3 regions of the Streptomyces sp. NBC_00829 genome follow, and region 2 is predicted to be linked to each of the others. Evidence: riboswitches for the same ligand, from Rfam matches in the RefSeq annotation. Region 2 holds a riboswitch; each other region holds the start of a gene.
What was found. Region 2 has a riboswitch for cyclic di-AMP ahead of OG293_RS04230 (peptidoglycan DD-metalloendopeptidase family protein). Riboswitches for the same ligand answer to the same signal wherever they lie in the genome.
Positions count from the first base shown of each region.

Region 1 (6,400 bases), 940 kb from region 2:
CTCGGCCAGGCCGCCCATCTCCACGTGGACCACCGCCACCGGCTTCGCCGGAGCGGTCGCGGCGGCTTCGCGCAGGGCCTCCGCCAGCACTTCACCATCACCCGATTCGGTGACACCGTTCTCGCCGACCCAGGGGATCGCCGTCACCACGACGGCATCGCAGGCACCGTCCTTCAGCGCATCGGCGAGGGCCGCGCGGAAGTCCGCGGGCGTGGCCGCCGTCGTGAGGTCGAGGGGCGGCAGCGGGCGCAGGCCCTCGGCCAGGCAGGCGTCGTAGGTGAGCAGCCCGAGGGACTCCGAGTTTCCGAGGATCGCCACCCGGGGGCCGCCCGGCAGCGGCTGGCCCGCCAGCAGCAGGCCCGCGTCGACGAGCTCGGTGACGGTGTCGACCCGGATCACGCCCGCCTGGCGCAGCAGCGCTCCGACGGTGGCGTCGGGGATCCGGGTCACCGGCACGGCGTGGCCCGGCGGCTCGCTGCCGCTGTGGCGGGCGCCCTTGACCACGACCACCGGTTTCACCGCGGCCGTGCGCCGCGCTAGCCGGCTGAACTTGCGTGGGTTGCCGATCGATTCGAGGTACAGCAGGACCACATCGGTGTCCGGGTCCTCGTACCAGTACTGCAGAAAGTCGTTGCCGGACACGTCCGCGCGGTTGCCCGAGGAGATGAAGGAGGACAGCCCCGCGCCGCGCCGGTGCAGTTCCGCCAGCAGCGCGATCCCGATCGCGCCCGACTGGGTGAACAGCCCGATGCGCCCGGCCGCCGGGGACTGCGGCGCCAGGGAGGCATTGAGCCGTACGGCGTCCGAGGTACTGATGATGCCGAAGGAGTTCGGGCCGATGATGCGCATGCCGTAGGAGCGGGCCTGTCGCACCAGTTCACGCTGACGCTCCCGGCCGGCCGCGCCGCTCTCGGCGTATCCGGCAGCGAGGACGACCAGCCCCTGGACCCCGTGCTCGCCGCAGTCGGCGACCGCCTCGGGCACCCGCTCGGCGGGTACGGCCACGACCGCCAGGTCGACCGGTTCGCCGATCTCGGCCACGGAGCGGAAGGCCGGGACGCCGTCGACCTCGCGCTGATCCTGGGCGAAGGCCCGGTTCACCGCGTACGTACGGCCCGTGTACCCGGCGTCGAGGAGATTGCGCAGCACGGTACGCCCCACCCCGCCCGGCGCGCGGCCGGTGCCGACGACGACGACCGCCCCCGGGGCGAGCAGGCGCTGCACGGAGCGGGCCTCCGCACGCTGCTCGCGGCCCCGCTGGACGGCGAGCGACTCGGCGGTCGGTTCGAGGTCGAGCGTGAGACGGACGGAGCCGTCCTCGAAGCTGCGCTTCTGGGTGTATCCGGCGTCCCGGAACACCTTGATCATCTTGTTGTTGGCCGGGAGTACTTCGGCGGCGAAGCGCCGGATGCCCCGTTCGCGGGCGACCGCGGCGATGTGCTCCAGCAGGGTGGAGGCGACACCGCGCCCCTGGTGCGCGTCCTGCACGAGAAAGGCGACCTCGGCGTCGTCGGCGGGGGCGCTCGCGGGCCTGCCCTGCTCGTTGATCCGGTCGTAGCGGACGGTGGCGATGAACTCGCCGCCGACCATGACCGCCAGACCCACCCGGTCCACGTAGTCGTGATGGGTGAAGCGGTGGACGTCCTTGGCGGAGAGCCTCGGATGGGGAGCGAAGAAGCGGTAGTACTTCGACTCGTCCGACACCTGCTCGTAGAAGCTGACCAGGCGCTCGGCATCCTCGGTGGTGATGGGCCTGATGCGGGCGGTCCCGCCGTCACGCAGCACCACGTCCGCCTCCCAGTGATCGGGGTAGGCGTGGTCCGGCTGGTTCTGCATGGGTGAAGCGTACGACTCACCCACCGGTCGCGTAGGCGGTTGGCTGAGGGCAGTCTGAGGAGGGCCGAACGGCGCTCGCACCCGGGCCGAGGCCAGTTGGAGAGCACGCCGCGACACATGAGAGACTGGTCTAGACAACCCGCAAAGACTTGAAGGGCAACACCATGGCTGAGCGCCGCGTCAACGTCGGCTGGGCGGAGGGCCTTCACGCCCGCCCCGCTTCCATCTTCGTCCGTGCCGCCACGGCCTCCGGCGTCCCCATGACGATCGCCAAGAGCGACGGCACCCCGGTCAACGCGGCGTCGATGCTCGCCGTGCTCGGCCTGGGCGCACAGGGCGGCGAGGAGATCGTGCTCGCCTCCGAGGCGGACGGCGCCGAGGCCGCCCTGGACCGTCTGGCCAAGCTGGTCGCCGAGGGCCTCGACGAGCTCCCCGAGACCGTCTGACCCCCCGGAACGGGTTGCCCGAATTTCTCCGCGACGGAGCCGCGAAATCCCGAATGAGGGAGACTGCGGCTCCGTTTATCTATAGGCCCGGATTTCAATTGAACAAGGGCAGCGGAAAACAGGACCCGCGCATGTCTTGTCTTTGTATACGGTGCGACTGTTAATGACGGGCGCTCGCGGTGTTTACGGCATGTTGCGAAGTCCTCACGCGCTCCACGCGACGCAGCCGGTGCGCGGCGAGTGCACGTTCGGTATGCAGTGCGGTCAGCGTCCGCGCACGCTCGACGTCGCCGCGGGCCACCGCGTCCACGATCGCGCCGTGCTCCGCCCAGGAGTCGACGGGCTTGGCCGGCTGCTCGACGGCGTACATCCAGGCGATCTTGTGCCGCAACTGGGTGAGCAGCGCGGTCAGTCCAGGGCTGCCGGAGGCCTGGGCCAGCGTCTCGTGGAACCAGCCGCCCAGGGACCGCAGATCCTCGCCCTGGCCGCGGCGGGCTCGCTCCTGCCCCAGCCTCACCAGGCCGCGCAGGACCTTCAGATGGGCCTCGGTACGCCGCTGGGCGGCCCGGGCTGCGCCCAGCGGCTCCAGCAGCATCCGGATCTCCAGCAGGTCGGCGGCCTCCTGGTCGGTGGGCTCGGCGACGCAGGCGCCGGCGTGCCTGCGGGTCGTGACGAACCCCTCGGACTCCAGGGTGCGCAGGGCTTCGCGCACCGGGACCCGCGAGACGCCGTACCGCCGCGCCAGCTGCTCCTCGGTGAGCCGGCTGCCACGCTCGAATACACCGGAGACGATGTCGTCGCGGATCGCCGTGCATACCGAGTGCGCAGGAATGCGCATATCCGAACCTCCGCTTTAATCCGCGCGAAACGCAGCCGATTGACGTCTGTCCCGTGACTCTATTGCAATACGCAGGATTTTCCGATGCCACCCGGGAATCCATGCATATCTTTTGGCCAGCAGTTCGGGCGAAAAACGACGAAGGCCCCGGCGGGAAGCCGGGGCCCACGATCGGGTGAGTGTGAGATCAGACGTTGACGTCGTGCGCGCGCAGGTACGCGAGGGGGTTGATGTCGGAGCCGTACTCGGCGCTCGTGCGGGCCTCGAAGTGGAGGTGCGGCCCGGTGGTGTTGCCGGTCGAGCCGGAGAGACCGATCTGCTGGCCGGGCGTGACGCGCTGGCCGACCGAGACGCCGATGGACGAGAGGTGGCCGTACTGCGTGTACGAGCCGTCGTTCATCCTGATCACGACGTTGTTGCCGTAGGCGCCGCCCCAGCCGGCCTCGACGACGGTGCCGGAGCCGACCGCGTGCACGGTCGTGCCGGACGCGGCGTGGAAGTCGATGCCGGTGTGGCTGCCGGAGGACCAGATGGCGCCGCCGGTCTTGTAGCCCGTGGAGACGTAGGAGCCGCTGATCGGCGCGACGAAGGTGTTGAGGCGCTTGCGCTCGGCGTCGCGGGCGGCGCGCTCCTTGGCCTCGCGGGCCGCCTTGGCGCGGGCCTCGGCCTTGCGCTTCGCCTCGGCCTCGGCCTTCGCCTTGGCGACCGCCTCGGCGGCCTCCTGCTGCTGGGCGGCGGCCTGGTCGGCGATCTGGTCGGCGATCTGGTCAGCAGCCACCATCTCGGTCAGACCGGTGTCCTCGACCGTCGCGCCGGAGTCGGCGGCGAAGGCGGGGGAAGCGATGGATCCGATGACGCCGGTGGTGGCTAGGGCCGCGACGCCCGCCATGCTCGCGCTCTTGCGCGACATACGGCTCGGGGCACGGTGCTTCCCGGTGGCACGGGTGAACGCCATGAAGTGGCTGGTCCTTTCCTTCCCTCTCGCCTACCGGGTTAGCTGACGGGTTCGGAGCAGGAAGGTCTCCTACGGGCCCCTCCGCACGGGTGCGAAGGCTTCCGATTCACCCCAGGGACTGAGTGGGTCCCCGGCTCCCCAGGCTCGCGCCTGACGGGGACTCGGCGATGGCTGTCCGATGCCGCGGGTGCGGCGGGCTTGTGGCGGACAGCCGGACCGACGCTAGGCCGGGCCGCTTTCAATCGCCAAACAGACAGGGACTTTTGTAGTGCACGCCACAGGGCAGACGGGCAGCGTCCATGGCAAAGCGGACATAACAAGGAACCCCGACATCACCATGGATGCCGGGGTTCCGGTTGCACATGTGGAGCTGTCCGGCCGTAGGGCCGCACTCAATCAGCCTGTGACAACACTCACTTCACCGATGCCGAGCGCCCTGACCGGCTCCTCGATCTGCGAGGCGTCGCCGACGAGGATCGTCACCAGACGGTCCACCGGGAAGGCGCTGACGGCCGCCGCCGTCGCCTCCACCGTCCCGGTCTCCGCCAGCCGCACGTACAACTGCGCCTGGTAGTCGTCCGGGAGGAACTGCTCGACCTGGTCGGCGAGCGTGCCCGCGACGGACGCGGCCGTCTCGAACTTCAGCGGAGCGACGCCCACGAGGTTCTGCACGGCCACATCGCGCTCCGCGTCGGTGAGCCCCTCGGCCGCGAGCGTGCGCAGCACCTTCCAGAGATCGTCCAGCGCCGGTCCGGTGTTGGGCGTGTCCACCGAGCCGCTGACGGCGAGCATCGAGGCGCCCGATCCGTCGGGGGCGGAGCGCAGCACCTGGCCGAAGGCCCGTACGCCGTAGGTGTAGCCCTTCTCCTCCCGCAGCACGCGGTCCAGACGGGAGGTGAGGGTGCCGCCCAGGCAGTACGCGCCGAGGACCTGCGCCGGCCAGACACGGTCGTGCCGGTCCGGGCCGATGCGGCCGATCAGCAGTTGCGTCTGCACGGCACCCGGCCGGTCCACGATCACGACGCGCCCTGTGTCGTCGGCCGCGATCGGCGGTACGGGACGGGGCTCGGCCTTGTCGCCCGTCCAGGTGCCGAGGCTGTCGCCGAGCACGGCGTCCAGGTCGACTCCGGTGAGGTCGCCCACGATCACCGCGGTGGCCGTGGCGGGCCGCACATGCGCCTCGTAGAAGGCGCGCACGGCCGCGGAGTCGATCCCGGCCACTGTCTCCTCGGTGCCCTGGCGGGGGCGCGACATGCGCGCGGTGGCCGGGAAGAGTTCCTTGGAGAGTTCCTTGGCCGCTCGGCGGGCGGGGTTGGCCGTCTCGTGCGGGATCTCGTCCAGACGGTTGCGTACGAGCCGCTCCACCTCGCTGTCGGCGAAGGCGGGCGCGCGCAGCGCCTCGGCGAGCAGACCGAGAGCCTTGGGCAGCCGGGAGACCGGGACCTCCAGGGAGACGCGGACGCCGGAGTGGTCGGCGTGCGCGTCGAGGGTGGCGCCACAGCGCTCCAGCTCGGCGGCGAACTCCTCGGCGGAGTGCTTGTCGGTGCCCTCCGAGAGGGCACGCGCCATGATCGTGGCGACGCCGTCGAGGCCCTCGGGCTCGGCGTCCAGCGGGGCGTCGAGGGAGATCTCGATGGCCACCACCTGCTGGCCGGGGCGGTGGCAGCGCAGGACGGTCAGGCCGTTGTCCAGCGTGCCGCGATCGGGGGCGGGGAACGCCCAGGGCCGGGGCGCGCCCGCCTGGGGCTGCGGGTGGAACGTCATGGTCACGGCAGCGTCGCTCACTGGTCCGTCCCCTCGTGCTCGTCGTTCTCGTCGCTGTCGCTGTCGTCGCTGTGCTCGCCGTCGTCGGCGGAGACGGGTTCGTAGACGAGCACCGCCCTGTTGTCGGGCCGCAGCCGGGCCTGGGCGACCGCCTGCACCTCCTCGGCGGTGACGTCGAGGACCCGCTGTACGGCGGTCAGCGCCAGCTGCGGGTCGCCGAACAGCACGGCGTACCTGCACAGTTCGTCCGCGCGGCCCGAGACCGTGCCGAGCCGGTCCAGCCACTCGCGCTCCAACTGGGCCTGCGCGCGTTCCATCTCCTCGGGCGTGGGGCCCTCGGCGGCGAACCGCGCGAGCTCCTCGTCGACCGCGGCCTCGATCTGCGGGACCTCGACGCCGCCGGACGTCTTGACGTCCAGCCAGCCCAGCGACGGGGCGCCGGCCAGCCGCAGCAGACCGAAGCCGGCCGCGACGGCCGTCTGGTCCCGGCGCACCAGGCGGTTGTGGAGCCGGGACGACTCGCCGCCGCCGAGGACGGTGAGCGCAAGATCCGCGGCGTCA
Region 1 is NZ_CP108867.1:1,942,019-1,948,418, forward strand. It holds gene OG293_RS07915 (GNAT family N-acetyltransferase) at 1-1,836, opposite strand, end outside; gene OG293_RS07920 (HPr family phosphocarrier protein) at 2,001-2,282, shown strand; gene OG293_RS07925 (GntR family transcriptional regulator) at 2,443-3,120, opposite strand; gene OG293_RS07930 (M23 family metallopeptidase) at 3,308-4,075, opposite strand; cyclic di-AMP (ydaO/yuaA leader) riboswitch at 4,088-4,252, opposite strand; gene OG293_RS07935 (M16 family metallopeptidase) at 4,472-5,839, opposite strand; gene OG293_RS07940 (M16 family metallopeptidase) at 5,857-6,400, opposite strand, start outside.
Region 1: linked by a shared signal. The riboswitch ahead of OG293_RS07930 (M23 family metallopeptidase) and the one ahead of OG293_RS04230 (peptidoglycan DD-metalloendopeptidase family protein) in region 2 are both predicted to bind cyclic di-AMP.

Region 2 (6,400 bases):
ATGTGCGAGTCTGTGCGAACCTGTGAATATCTGAGGGGTCGGGATGATCGAGAGTGTGGGCAAGGGTCGTACGTGGGTTCTCTCCGGACCGACAAGCAGTTATGCACTCCACCTCACGGACGATGACGACCTGCTGCATCTCCACTGGGGGCCACGGATCTCCGGGGCCGACGCCGAGGCACTGGCGGCCCAGGGGCCTCCGCCCTCCTGGCCGTTCGAGTCCCAGCTCGACGGCCGTGAGGAGTATCCGGTCGAGGGCGGGCCGCGCTTCGTACGTCCGGCGCTGTCCGTCCGCACGCCCGAGGTGCGGGGCACCGAGTGGTGCTTCGCCGAGGCCGCGGTGTACGGCGACGAGTTGCGGGTCCGCCTCGCCGACGCCGTTCACGGGCTGGATCTCACCCTGCACCACCGGATGCGCGACGACACCGATGTCATCGAGCGCTGGGTCACCGTCACCCACACGGGCGACGGACCGGATCTGGAGCTGCTGAGGGCCGACGCGGCGGCCTGGACGCTCCCACGGCGCGACGGCTGGCGGCTCAGCCAGCTGCACGGGCGGTGGGCGGCCGAGTCCCTGCTCGTACGGTCGGAGCTCACCTACGGCGAGAAGGTGATCGGCAGCCGCCGGGGCCACACCGGGCACCAGCATCTGCCGTGGGTGGCGCTGGACGCCGAAGGGGCCACGGAGGAGCGGGGCGAGGTCTACGGCTGCGCGCTCGGCTGGTCGGGGTCCTGGCGGATCTCCGTACAGCAGCTGCCCGACGGCGTGGTGCAGATCACCGGCGGAGTCGGCCACGACGACTCCGGGCTGCTGCGACTCGCACCGGGACAGTCGTACACCTCGCCCGTCTTCGCCGGGCTGTGGAGCGACAAGGGATTCGGCGGGGCCAGCCGCGCCTGGCACGCCTGGCAGCTGGCGCACGTCGTACCGGACGCGGCGGCCGAGCGGCCCGTCCTCTACAACTCCTGGGAGGCCACCGGCTTCGACATCTCCGAGAAGCAGCAGCGGGCTCTCGCGCGCAGGGCGGCGGCCATGGGCGTCGAGCTGTTCGTCGTCGATGACGCCTGGTTCGGGCAGCGCACCAGCGACCGGGCCGGACTCGGCGACTGGACCCCCAATCCCGAGCGCTTTCCGGACGGCCTGGGGCCGCTCGCCGACGAAGTGCACGGGCTGGGTATGCAGTTCGGTATCTGGGTCGAACCGGAAATGGTCAATGCGGACAGCGATCTCTACCGCGCGCACCCCGACTGGGTGCAGCACCACCCCGGACGCGCCAGGATCGAATTCCGCAATCAGCTGGTGCTCAACCTCGCGCGCGAGGACGTGCAGGAATACCTCTGGGGGCAGTTGGACGGCCTACTGAGTAGCACGCCCGTCGACTATGTGAAATGGGACTTCAACCGCTGTTTCACGGATGCCGGATGGCCGGGGGAGGACTATCCCCAGAAGCTGTGGGTCGAGCATGTGCACGCGCTGTACGCACTGCTCGACCGGCTGCGGGCCGCGCACCCCTCCGTCGCCTTCGAGTCCTGCTCGGGCGGCGGTGGCCGGATCGACCTCGGCATCCTCTCCCGTACCGACCAGGTGTGGACCTCCGACAACACCGACCCGCTGGACCGGCTTGCCATCCAGCACGGCTTCACCCAGCTGCATCCCGCGAGGGTCATGGCCGCGTGGGTCACCGACAGTCCGAATGTCCAGCTCAACGGCAGGTTCAGCACGCTTCGTTTCCGGTTTGTCAGCGCCATGGCCGGTGTCCTGGGGGTCGGCGGCGACCTCACCGAGTGGACCGAGGAGGAGCTCGCCGAGGCCCGTGTCTGGGTGGAGCTCTACAAGAAGATCAGGCCGCTGGTGCAGCACGGCGAGCTGTACCGGCTGCGGGCGCCCGAGGGCGGGCTCAGCGCTGTGCAGTACGTCAAGGGCGATGAATCAGTCGTCCTCGCCTGGCTTCAGGCGCAGCACTACGGAGAGCAGCCGCCGCGGCTCCGGCTGCGCGGTATCGACTCCGCGGCGGCCTACGAGGACCTGGACACCGGCGCGCTGCACCGCGGATCCGTCCTGCTGCATCACGGACTGCACACCGGGCTGAAGGGCGACATGGACGCGACGGTGATCCGGTTGCGCCGCCACTGATCTGCCCCTAAGGGATGAAATGGTCGAAATGGGCAGCCCGGCTCCGCGGAATTCCATCGGCATTGTGAGCGCTTAGGCGGTGAACGAGACTATTCGGTCGATAGTCATTGAATGACTGTTCTGTCCGAATTGAGCGATTAAGTATGGCGTGCCCCGTCTGTAATGAGGGCGGCGCGCGGCTCGTGAGCAGGATCTCATCCGTGACGGTGCGTGGCGGGGGCGCCGCCGCGAATTCCTTTGCCCTGCGGGCGCGGGAAGATCATTAATTCACGGAGCGTAACGGGAATTCTCCGGCGATTTCCCGGCAAACAATGATCGGAAAATGCGGCGGCTTGTTCCATTCGGCTCCACTCGTTTACGTTCACGGTCAATCCGGACGGACCGCCTAATCCTGCCGCCGACCGGAATTCGAACCCACCCACGCGTGGCAGGAGCGGGGGACCCAGGTAGTACGCCGAATCCGGACCTCCGGACGGCTAGGGGTCAAGTCGCGCACAGCGCGGCCGGGCATCTCCAGCCCGAACCCGACAGCTCACCTCGCCGGCGCCGGAGAGGAAAGCGCCATGCCCGCAAAGGGTAAGCATCGCCGTCCCAGGACCAGCCCGATCACGCGCGGCCTCGTCGCCGCCGGCACGGGTGGCGCCGCCATCGCGCTGCCGCTCACGGTTGCCACCGGCGCCCACGCCGCGGGCAAGACGGCCCCCGCCACGACGCCGCACACGGCCGTGACCGCCGCAGCCGCCCCGGTCGCGCAGAAGACCGCGCAGAGGCCTGCCGCCGGCCCCGCCACGTACACCGTCGTCGCCGGCGACTGTCTCTCGAAGATCGCCGCCGAGCGCCACGTCCCCGGCGGCTGGCACAAGCTGTACGAGGACAATCGCCGGCAGGTCGGTGAGAACCCGTCGCTGATCCACCCGGGCCTCAAGCTCACCCTGGGCGCGAAGTCGAAGGCGAAGACGCACGAGGAGTCGCAGCCTCGCAAGGAGAAGCGCGACCGCCCGGCCTCCACCGGCTCCTCCGGCACGGGCTCGGACGCGGCCGAGAAGACCACGGCGCAGCCCGCCTCCGACACCGCGGCGAAGAGCCCGGCCAAGACCAGCGGCTCCGGCTTCACCACTCCCGTGGACAGCCCGTCCGTCATCACCCCGTACCACCTGGCCGGCGCCATGTGGTCCAGCGGCTACCACACCGGCGTCGACTTCGCGGCTGCTTCCGGCACGCCGGTCAAGGCCGTCGGCCCGGGCACCGTCGTCTCCGCGGGCTGGGGCGGCGCGTACGGCAACGAGGTCGTCATCCAGCACGGCGACGGCACCTATTCGCAGTACGCCCACCTCTCCTCGCTCGCCGTCTCCTCCGGCCAGAGCGTGAGCGGCGGCCAGCAGATCGGCCTCTCCGGCACCACCGGCAACTCCACTGGTCCGCACCTGCACTTCGAGATCCGCACCGGCCCGGGCTACGGCTCCGACATCGACCCGCTGGCCTACCTTCGCCAGCACGGCGTCACCATCTGAGCCACCTGGCGACCCGCACCACACCTCGTCCCCCCGTGCCGCACCCGCGGCGCGGGGGGACTCGGCGTATTCCGCGTTGGGTGAATCTTGACCGGTGTCATAGATCACCCCTCGTCAACCCCTCCTTACGGTCGCGTAGGTCACACCCGTAAGGGAAAGATATGGTCGCGTGGCAGACGATTCGAGAACAAGGACGAGCGGCGTATTCGGGTCGTACGCGGCGATCGGCGACAGCTTCACCGAGGGCGTCGGAGACCCGGGACCCGACGGGATGTACGTCGGATGGGCCGACCGGTTCGCGGTCCTGCTCGACGACCGGATGCCCGAACACGCCTTCAGGTACGCCAATCTCGCCGTCCGCGGCCGGCTCCTCGACCAGATCGTCGACGAGCAGGTGTCGAGGGCCAGGGAACTCGCCCCGGATCTGGTGACGTTCTGCGCGGGCGGCAATGACATCATCCGCCCCGGCACCGACCCGGACGATGTCGCCGAGCGGTTCGAGCGGGCCGTCGCCGACCTCGCGGGCGCTGTCGGCACGGTCATGGTGACCACCGGCTTCGACACCCGCGGAGTCCCGGTGCTGCGCCACCTCCGCGGCAAGATCGCCACGTACACCGCTCACGTACGCGCCATCGCCGACCGCTACGACTGCCCCGTTCTCGACCTGTGGTCGCTCAAGTCCGTCCAGGACAGGCGGGCCTGGGACGGCGACCGGCTCCACCTCTCGCCCGAGGGGCACACCCGGGTCGCGCTGCGCGCCGCCCAGGTCCTCGGCATCGAGGTGCCCGCCGACCCCGATCAGCCGTGGCCGCCGCTGCCGCCCCGCGGGTCGCTCGAAGTGCGCCGGGACAACATCCACTGGGCGCGCGAACACCTGGTGCCGTGGATCGGCCGACGGCTGCGCGGCGAGAGCTCCGGGGACCATGTCGAGGCCAAGCGCCCGGATCTGCTGCCACTTTGACCGTTCGCCAGGGTGGGGCCGGCTACCGCCCGCCGGGCAGTCGCAGGCCGGCTCCGTGCTGGGCCGGTATCCGTTCCAGCACTCCGCCGGCGAACACGTCGTACAGCGGCAATGAGTCCAGATGCACGTAGCCGATATGACAGTCGCAGACGGCCAGCGGGCAGGCGCGGGGGCGCAACGCGCGCCGGTAGGAGCCGTCGTAGAGGCTGCCCAGCTCGTCGGGAACGAAGTGGCAGCGGCGCACCGTGCCGTCGCCGTCCACCGAGACGACCGACTCGCCGGTCCGGCAGGGCAGTCCGGCCGAGCGGTGAGGGTGGCGGCTGTACGGGAAGAGAGGGTCCAGCTCCGTCCACTCGGCGGCCTCGGCGTCGGTGTACGCGCGCCCTTCCGCCGCGTTCACCCAAAGGTAGACATGGGCCGGCAGGTCGGCGCGCAGGCGGCGGGCGTGCTCCAGGTGCTCGGGAAAGCCGACGATGCCGACACTGAACCGGACGCCTTGCGCGGCCAGATCCTGGCATTTGGCAAGAAACCGTCCATAAGGGGTCTGCTCCGGGTGATAGGTGCACCAGAGGGCCAGCGTTTCCGGATCGGCGTCCGCCAGCCATTCGGTACGGCAGCTGAGGTTGGTCTGAATCGCCACCCGGCCGATGTGCGGCATCCGTGACAGCTCCACGAGCGTCCGGCGGTACCAGGAGCGGACCAGGCCCTCGCCCCAGGGCGTGAAGAGCACGGCGAGACGGTCGTCGGTCTGCCGCGCCGCCCAGCCCGCGAAGCGCTCCAGCGCCGCCCGGTCCGCACGCAGCTGCTCGGTGCTGTCCCGGCGCTTGGCGAACGGGCAGTAGGGACAGTCGTAGTCGCACGAGGCGAGCGGGCCCCGGTACAGAACGGTCAGATCCATGCGGCGGTCACTTCGGTTCGTACGCGGCCATTGCGGCGCGCACATCGGGTGAGAAGAGCTCCGGGCCGAGCGCGTCTGAGTACGCGAGTCCATCGGCGCTGAGCCTGAGCCGGTCCGGTGAGGCCGCCTCGTCGAGCCAGCCGAACGCGGCGAACCGGTCCAGCTCGGCTCCGAAGACCTCGGCCGGGTGGTGTCCGAACCGCTCGCGGTAGCCCGAGATCTCCATTCCCCCGGCCTGGAGCAGGGACTGGAGCAGATGACGTCTGCGGGCCTCGTCCTCGTCGACCCGGCGGCCCACTTCGGCCCGGCTGAAGTCCTTGGTCTCCGTGTAGTCGTCGATGATGCCGCGTATCTGGTGCATGTCCACGGCGTAGTCGAACGAGTAGTGCAGGGACGAGGTGTAGGAGCGGGCGCCGCAGCCCAGGCCGATCATGCCGTCGGTCTGGCAGGCATGGTCGTCCGCGGCATGCGAAGGCGCCCCCGCCCGGCGGAACATCCGCATCGACACCTGCTCGTAGCCCTGATCGAGCAGGAGGTCGCGGCCCTCGCGGTACAGCCGCAGGCGCTGGGCGTCCCAGGCGTTGTCGCCGTCCTGCGCGCGGCGGCCGAGGCCCGTCAGCGGCCGGACGTACAGGGGGTAGAGATACAGCTCCTCCGGCTCCCAGGCGAGCGCCGCATCGAGGGAACTGCGCCAGCTGAGCGGCGTCTGTCCGTGGATGCCGTAGATCAGGTCGATGTTGAGGACGGGAATCCGGGCGTCGCGGATGCACGCCAGGGCCGACTCGACGTCGGCGCGGCGCTGAGGGCGGACCGCGGCTCTGGCCTCCCGGTCGTCGAAACTCTGAACGCCGATGCTGAGGCGGGTGGCTCCGCGGGCGGCGAGCACGGCGAGCCGG
Region 2 is NZ_CP108867.1:1,001,906-1,008,305, reverse strand. It holds gene OG293_RS04235 (alpha-galactosidase) at 44-2,134, shown strand; cyclic di-AMP (ydaO/yuaA leader) riboswitch at 2,540-2,693, shown strand; gene OG293_RS04230 (peptidoglycan DD-metalloendopeptidase family protein) at 2,698-3,645, shown strand; gene OG293_RS04225 (SGNH/GDSL hydrolase family protein) at 3,815-4,606, shown strand; gene OG293_RS04220 (STM4011 family radical SAM protein) at 4,629-5,504, opposite strand; gene OG293_RS04215 (STM4012 family radical SAM protein) at 5,512-6,400, opposite strand, start outside.

Region 3 (6,400 bases), 6.1 Mb from region 2:
AGTTTTTCCGGCGCGTTAACTGATCTTCGCCCGCCCCATGGACATCAGTCCCCCCAGCCCGTCCTCGATGGCCTCGGCCTGCGTGTCACCGAAGAGCGCCTGCTGCGCGACGAACCCCTGGGCGGTGGCGATGAGCGTGCGGGCCACATGGTCGGCGGGTACGTCGGCGTCCATCAGGCCGCCCGCGCGGTACGCCTCGACCAGCTCCGCCCAGGCCGAGCGCCGACCGGCGTACCCCTCGGCAAGCGTGGCGGCGAGCTCCTCGCTGCGCAGCGTCTCGGTCCACACCTGATCGATGAGCCGGGCGAAGGCCTGCTTGTCGCCGCCGGGAACCTGCTCGGCCAGCATGCCGCGCAGGACACGGCCGAGGAGGGCGTCCGGCATGGGCGGCGGAGTGGACCGGGCGGCTTCGTCGAAAGCCGCTCAGATCCCGACGAAGGCCTCCCCGGCGATGGCCGCGATCAGCTCCTCCTTCGGAAGTAGCGGTACACGGCACCGGCAGAGAGGCCCGCTTCGCGCAGGATGTCCTGCATCGACGTGGCGTGGAAGCCATTGCGCGCAAGGCAGCGGGCGGCACCGTCGCCGACACCCCCACGCGCCGCGCTACGACGAGGCCGCCGCCGGCACCGCGATCGAGGACCGGGTCGTATACGGGGCGATCGTGGTGAGCGACCAAGGACCCCGGCTCATGACCGCTTCGGCCGGCAGCCCGGTCGTGGCCCAGTTGCTCACGGAGGCGGTCACCGCACAGGCACCGGCCGGCACCGCGGTGAAGGTGACGGACGTCGTACCGACACCGGCGGGCGATCCGCGCGGCAGCGCGCTGGCGTCGAGCATCCTGCCGCGGGCCCTCGCGGGCGTCGCGGCGGGAGCCGCGGTCACGCTGCTGGGGCTGCGCGGAGCCCGCGCGGCGACCACACTCATCGGCGCTTCGGCGCTCGTCGGCCTCACCTCGGCCGCCCTGGCCCACAGCTGGCTCGGCGTGCTCACCGGTTCCTGGTGGGGCGAGGCCGGGTGCTCGCCCAGATCCACGCACAGGAGCTGCTGCGGCTGCGGGAGCAGCTGACCGGCACGCTCGTACGCCATACGGGTCAGACTCCGGAGCGGATCGCCGCCGATCTGGAGCGCGAGACGATCTTCGGCGCCGAGGACGCCAGGACCTACGGCCCGGTCGATCACGTGGTCAAGAACCGCAAGGCCTCGCTCCGCTCCCTGGGTTCGGCTGAGCGCCCGACGCTGCCACCCGAACTCCCTGAGGTTGCTCGACCGCGAACGCCGCTCCGATCGGGTGACGCTGCGGCCCGCAGCTCCGAGTTGACGGACGATCGGCCTTCCGTCAACCGCCATCGGTGTACTGATGACCATCCCTCATTCGGTGGAGTTGCCGGTCACCCAACAGCTACGCACAACTTGCGCACCACGACGACCGAACGAGCGGAACAACCCGTTCCACTGCTGGTGCGAGGGTCCTTACGCGTCGCGAACAGGTCGCCGAAATGGCCCTGTCCACCCGAACAGGTGAGTGGTGGTAAAGGTCACAAACCGCCGTTTCGGTTCGGAAATCCGGCATGCCGTGGGTCAAGATCCCTGGGACGACAAGCCCCCGCCACCTCGGCGGGGCGGTCCGAGCGGACGCCGAGTCCTGCCGCCGCATCGGATGACTGGTCGACAGAAGTGCATCGGCAGGAGTGGAGGACCCAAGCAGTACGGGACAGCCGGGCAGTCCGGTCGTCCCTCGGGGTGAAGCCGCATCCGCGGCCGGGCATCTTCGTCCGTCCGAACCCGACAGGTCACCCTTCACAGGCGGCTGACGAAGGGTTGCGCATGACTGCGCAGATTCATGTCCCGTTTCTGCTGACCCGGGCAGGAGCCGTATCGGCCCTGACCCTCGCCGCCGTCGGCGGCACGCTGCTGGCGCCCGGCGCCGTCTCCGAGGCACACGCGGCAACGACGCACGCGGGCAAGGCGCTCAAGGTGGCCGCCTCGAAGAAGGGAGCGCCGTACCGCTACGGCGCGGCGGGTCCGTCCCGTTTCGACTGCTCGGGGCTGACGCTGTATTCGTACAAGAAGGCGGGCAAGAAGCTCCCGCGTACGGCTCAGCAGCAGTACAACAAGACGCGCCACATCTCGGCGTCCTCCCGGCAGCAGGGAGATCTGGTCTTCTTCCACTCCGGCAGCAGCGTCTACCACGTGGGCATCTACGCCGGCAGAGGCAAGATCTGGCACTCGCCGAAGACCGGATCCTGGGTGAAGCTGGAGAAGATCTGGACCAAGCGCGTCTGGTACGGCCGGGTGCGCTGACGGGCCCTTGACGGTCACGCGCCGATCACCGTTCGTCACCGGTGGTCGGCGCGGGCCCTCCCCGTGGTGCACCCGGTGCGTCAGTGCGTCAGCGGCGCCGCCAGCAGGGTCACGCCGAGCGCGGTCAGCGCCCCGCCCGTGACCCCCTCGACCGCGCGAGTCGTGCGCGGCCGACGCAGCCGGTTCCCGAGCCGGTCCACCAGCAGCGCCACCGCCGGGAACCAGATCAGGGCCAGCGCGACGACGATCGCGGCGAGCAGCAGAGTGCGCGGCAGGACCGACGCCCCGTCCGGCACGAACTGCGGGAGCAGGCTGAGGAAGAGGATCGGCGCCTTGGGGTTCAGCACATTGGTGAGGAATCCCTGGCGCAGGCCGCGGCCGACACCGCCGGCCGCCTCCCCCCGCGGATCCTGCGTCACGGGCGCCGGACGCAGCGCGGCCCGTACGGCTCGCACACCCAGACAGAGCACATAGACGCCGCCCGCGATCTGGAGCGCGCGGTACAGCGCCGGCACCGCGACAAGGACGGCCGCGAGTCCCGCGACCGCCAGGGCTGTGTGCACGAGCAGCCCCCCGGCGACCCCGACGGCGGTGGCCAGACCCTCCGGCCGCGAGGCGAGCGCATTGCGCACGACGACGGTGAAATCCGCGCCCGGCATGGCGACCATGCCTGCGGCGACTCCCAGGAAGGCGATCAGTTGTGCGTCCATGGCCCCATCGTGGGCCGATTCAGCCTTTACGGTGTACTTGCAATCTTCTGGGTCTGCCTAAAGCAATGCTTAAGGGGAGTCATGTACGACCCGACGCGGCTCGCGGCGCTTGTCGCCGTCGCGGAGGCCGGTTCGATCACCCGCGCCGCCGCCCGGCTGGGGTACACCGCGCCCGCGCTCCCAGCAGCTGGCCAAATTGGAGCGCGAGGCGGGAGTGACGCTGCTCGTGCGGCATCATCGCGGGGCGCGGCTGACGGCCGCGGGTGAACTGCTCGCGGCGCGGGCCCGCCGGGTGCTCGACGAGATGGAGCGGGCCCGGCACGAGCTGGCGCGGCTCGCTGGGCTGTCCGGAGGGCGACTGCGTGTCGGCACGTTCACGACGGTGGGCGTCCATCTGCTGCCGCCGGTGCTGAGCGCCTTTCGCCGGGCGCACCCGGACGTGGAACTGGCGGTCGCGGAGTACGAACCGCCGGGCGGGGTCGTGGCGGTGGCGGCCGGTGAGGCGGATCTGGCGCTGACGCATGCGTACGAACCGGCGGAACCCGCGCCGCTGCCGCCCGGGGTGCTCCTGGAGCCGCTGCTCGTGGAGGAGCTGGTGCTGGTCACGGCCCCCGGGCATGCGCTCGCGGGTGGCTCGGGGCGGCTGCCGGTCGCCGATCTCGCAGGGCAGCCTCTGATCAGCAGTGCTCCCTCGCATCCGTCGCGCAAAGGTGTCGAGGCCGCCTTGGCCTCGGCCGGGATGACTCCCGCCGTGGTCTGCGAGTCACCCGGCTACGCGCTCGTGTGCGCGCTGGTCAGTTCCGGGCTCGGAGTGGCGGTGGTGCCGGAGATGGCGGCCTCGATGGCGGCGACACCGCTCGGCGTACGGCAGTTGGAACCGGCGGCCTTCAGACGGACGATCTCGGTGGCGCACCGGGGTGAGGAGTCGGGTCCGGCGGCCGAGTCCCTGCGGGCTCTGCTGCGTGGCGCATTCGGGCGCGCCGGTGGCTGACCGCCCCGCCGCCCCTCGGGTCACCGCGCTTTCCGGTCAGTTCTGCACCGGCGCCGTCCACGGCAGGGCGATCCACACGGTCTTGCCGCCCTCAGGTGTCGGGGTGACCGAGAGCTGCCCGCCGCACTCCGCGGTCAGGCTGCGGATGATGACCATCCCTCGGCCGTTGTCCTGGCGGACGGCGGCAGGCAGCCGCTGCGGCCAGCGGGGGTGACTGTCCGTGACGCCGATGCGCAGTTCCTCCTCCCGTTCGAGCCTCAGGTCGACGGTGAACGTCGGGGACTGGCCGAAGGTGTGCTGCACTGCGTTGGTGGCGAGTTCGGAGACGATCAGCCGGACGGTGTCGATGGCCTCTGTCCCGATCGCCATTCCCCATTCGGAGACGACGCTTGTGACGTATCTGCGGGCCGCGGAGACCGAGGCGGGATCGCTCGGCAGAGTGACGGAGGCTTCCTGATGGTCTGCCATGGCGACGCTGTCCCTTTCCCACCGGGGCCGCGCTCCGACTCGTAGCGGAATTGCGAGGACGGCCACGGATTGTGCTTCGCGCCAGAGTGCCACTTATCGTGCCTCTCAGGGTGGGGATCCACCAAGATATGCATATATCTGTCGCCCAAAGCGGTGAACTCTGCTACGCGAAACCGTATTTGGGCAGCACCCTCGCACACTGGTCGCGCGCGGAGGGAAAGGAGCCCCGAATGCGTCACGGTCCCGTGGTGCGCAGGCGCAAGCTGGGCGAGGAGTTGCGCAGGCTCCGCCTCGACGCCGGCCTCACCAGCCGGGAAGCCGGTCTGCGGGCGGGCTGGCACCAGTCGAAGGTGAGCCGGATCGAGACGGGCGCCAGCGGGGTCAGGGCCGCGGATGTGACACGGCTGCTCGATGCGTACGAGGTGGCGGATCCTCAACTGCGCGCGCTTCTGGAGACCTTGGCGGACGCGGCGGACGGCGGGGGCGACGGCTGGTGGCACGCGTACCGTGGGCTGCTCCCAGGGGAGTACCGGGACTTCATCAGTCTGGAGTCGCAGGCGTCCACCGCCCGCACGCTGGAGACCTCGGTGGTGCCCGGTCTGCTGCAGACACCGGACTACGCACGCGCGGTGACCCGCTCGGCCCTGGAGGAACTCCCGGCGGCGACTGTCAACTCCCTGGTGGATGTGCGGATCGCCCGCCAGTCCGTCCTGAGGGCCGAGCAGCCGCTGAGGCTGAGCGCCGTGCTCGACGAGGCGGCGCTGCGGCGGGAGGTGGGCGGGCGGCAGGTGATGCGGGAGCAGTTGTGGGTGCTGACGGAGACGGCACAGCTGCCTCATGTACGGCTTCAGGTCCTGCCGTTCACGGTCGGCGGCTATGTCGGCCTCACCAGCCCTTTCGTTATCTTCTCTTTTCCAACCACTTCCGATCTGGATGTGGTCGTTCTAGACCACTTGACGAGTAGCCTCTGCCTCGAGCGGAAAGAAGACCTTGAGGTGTATGGCGCCGCCTTCCGGACCATGCAGGCGCGCGCCCTGTCACCGGCGGACTCCATGGAACTCATCGCCCGGATCAGTGAGGGCGCATAGGGAGGAACCCCCCATGTCCGAAAGCCTCGCGAACGAAGCCTTACGGTGGCGGCGCAGCAGCCGCAGCACCGGGATGAACAACTGCGTCGAGACAGCGCGCCTGCCCGACGAGACACTCGCCGTCCGGGACTCCAAGAACATCGCGCGCGAGGCCCTGCGCTTCTCGCCGGATGCCTGGACGCGGTTCCTGACGGCGCTGCACAGGGACTCCGTCGGCTGAGTCAGCCGGCCGGCGCGGCCTCGATGATCGTGGCGATCGCCGTCTCGATCTGCTGATCCGTGAGGTCGGCGCGCGCCGTGAGCCTGATCCGCGAGATCCCGTCCGGCACCGACGGCGGACGGAAACAGCCCACGACGAGCCCGGCCGCACGGCAGTCGGCGGCCCAGCCGAGGGCCGCCTCCGGCGAGGGCGCGCGCACCGAGACGACGGCCGCGTCCGGTCGCGCGGCGGTCAGACCGGCGTCGCTGAGGCGCCGGTGCAGGGTCGCTGCGACCGTACGGGCACGGGTGGCCAGCGCGGGTTCGCCGCGCAGCAGCCGCAGACTCGCCAGGGCCGCTCCGGCGGCGGCCGGGGCCAGCCCGGTGTCGAAGATGAACGTACGCGCGGTGTTGACGAGATGGTCGATCACCCGTGCCGGGCCGAGTACCGCGCCGCCCTGGCTGCCCAGGGACTTGGAGAGGGTCAGCGTGGCCACGACGCCTTCGCCGCCCGCGATACCCGCCGCGTCCAGTGCGCCCCGGCCCCCTTCCCCGAGGACGCCCAGGCCGTGCGCGTCGTCGACGAGCAGGGCCGCTCCGTGCTCGCGGCAGGCTTCCGCCAGGCTCGCCAGCGGTGCCGCGTC
Region 3 is NZ_CP108867.1:7,075,275-7,081,674, reverse strand. It holds partial or broken gene OG293_RS31800 (TetR/AcrR family transcriptional regulator) at 16-650, opposite strand; partial or broken gene OG293_RS31795 (ABC transporter permease) at 608-1,015, shown strand; partial or broken gene OG293_RS31790 (ATP-dependent Clp protease proteolytic subunit) at 1,000-1,131, shown strand; cyclic di-AMP (ydaO/yuaA leader) riboswitch at 1,637-1,821, shown strand; gene OG293_RS31785 (C40 family peptidase) at 1,825-2,301, shown strand; gene OG293_RS31780 (LysE family translocator) at 2,382-3,011, opposite strand; partial or broken gene OG293_RS31775 (LysR family transcriptional regulator) at 3,093-4,002, shown strand; gene OG293_RS31770 (ATP-binding protein) at 4,039-4,470, opposite strand; gene OG293_RS31765 (helix-turn-helix domain-containing protein) at 4,701-5,558, shown strand; gene OG293_RS31760 (DUF397 domain-containing protein) at 5,572-5,778, shown strand; gene OG293_RS31755 (8-amino-7-oxononanoate synthase) at 5,780-6,400, opposite strand, start outside.
Region 3: linked by a shared signal. The riboswitch ahead of OG293_RS31785 (C40 family peptidase) and the one ahead of OG293_RS04230 (peptidoglycan DD-metalloendopeptidase family protein) in region 2 are both predicted to bind cyclic di-AMP.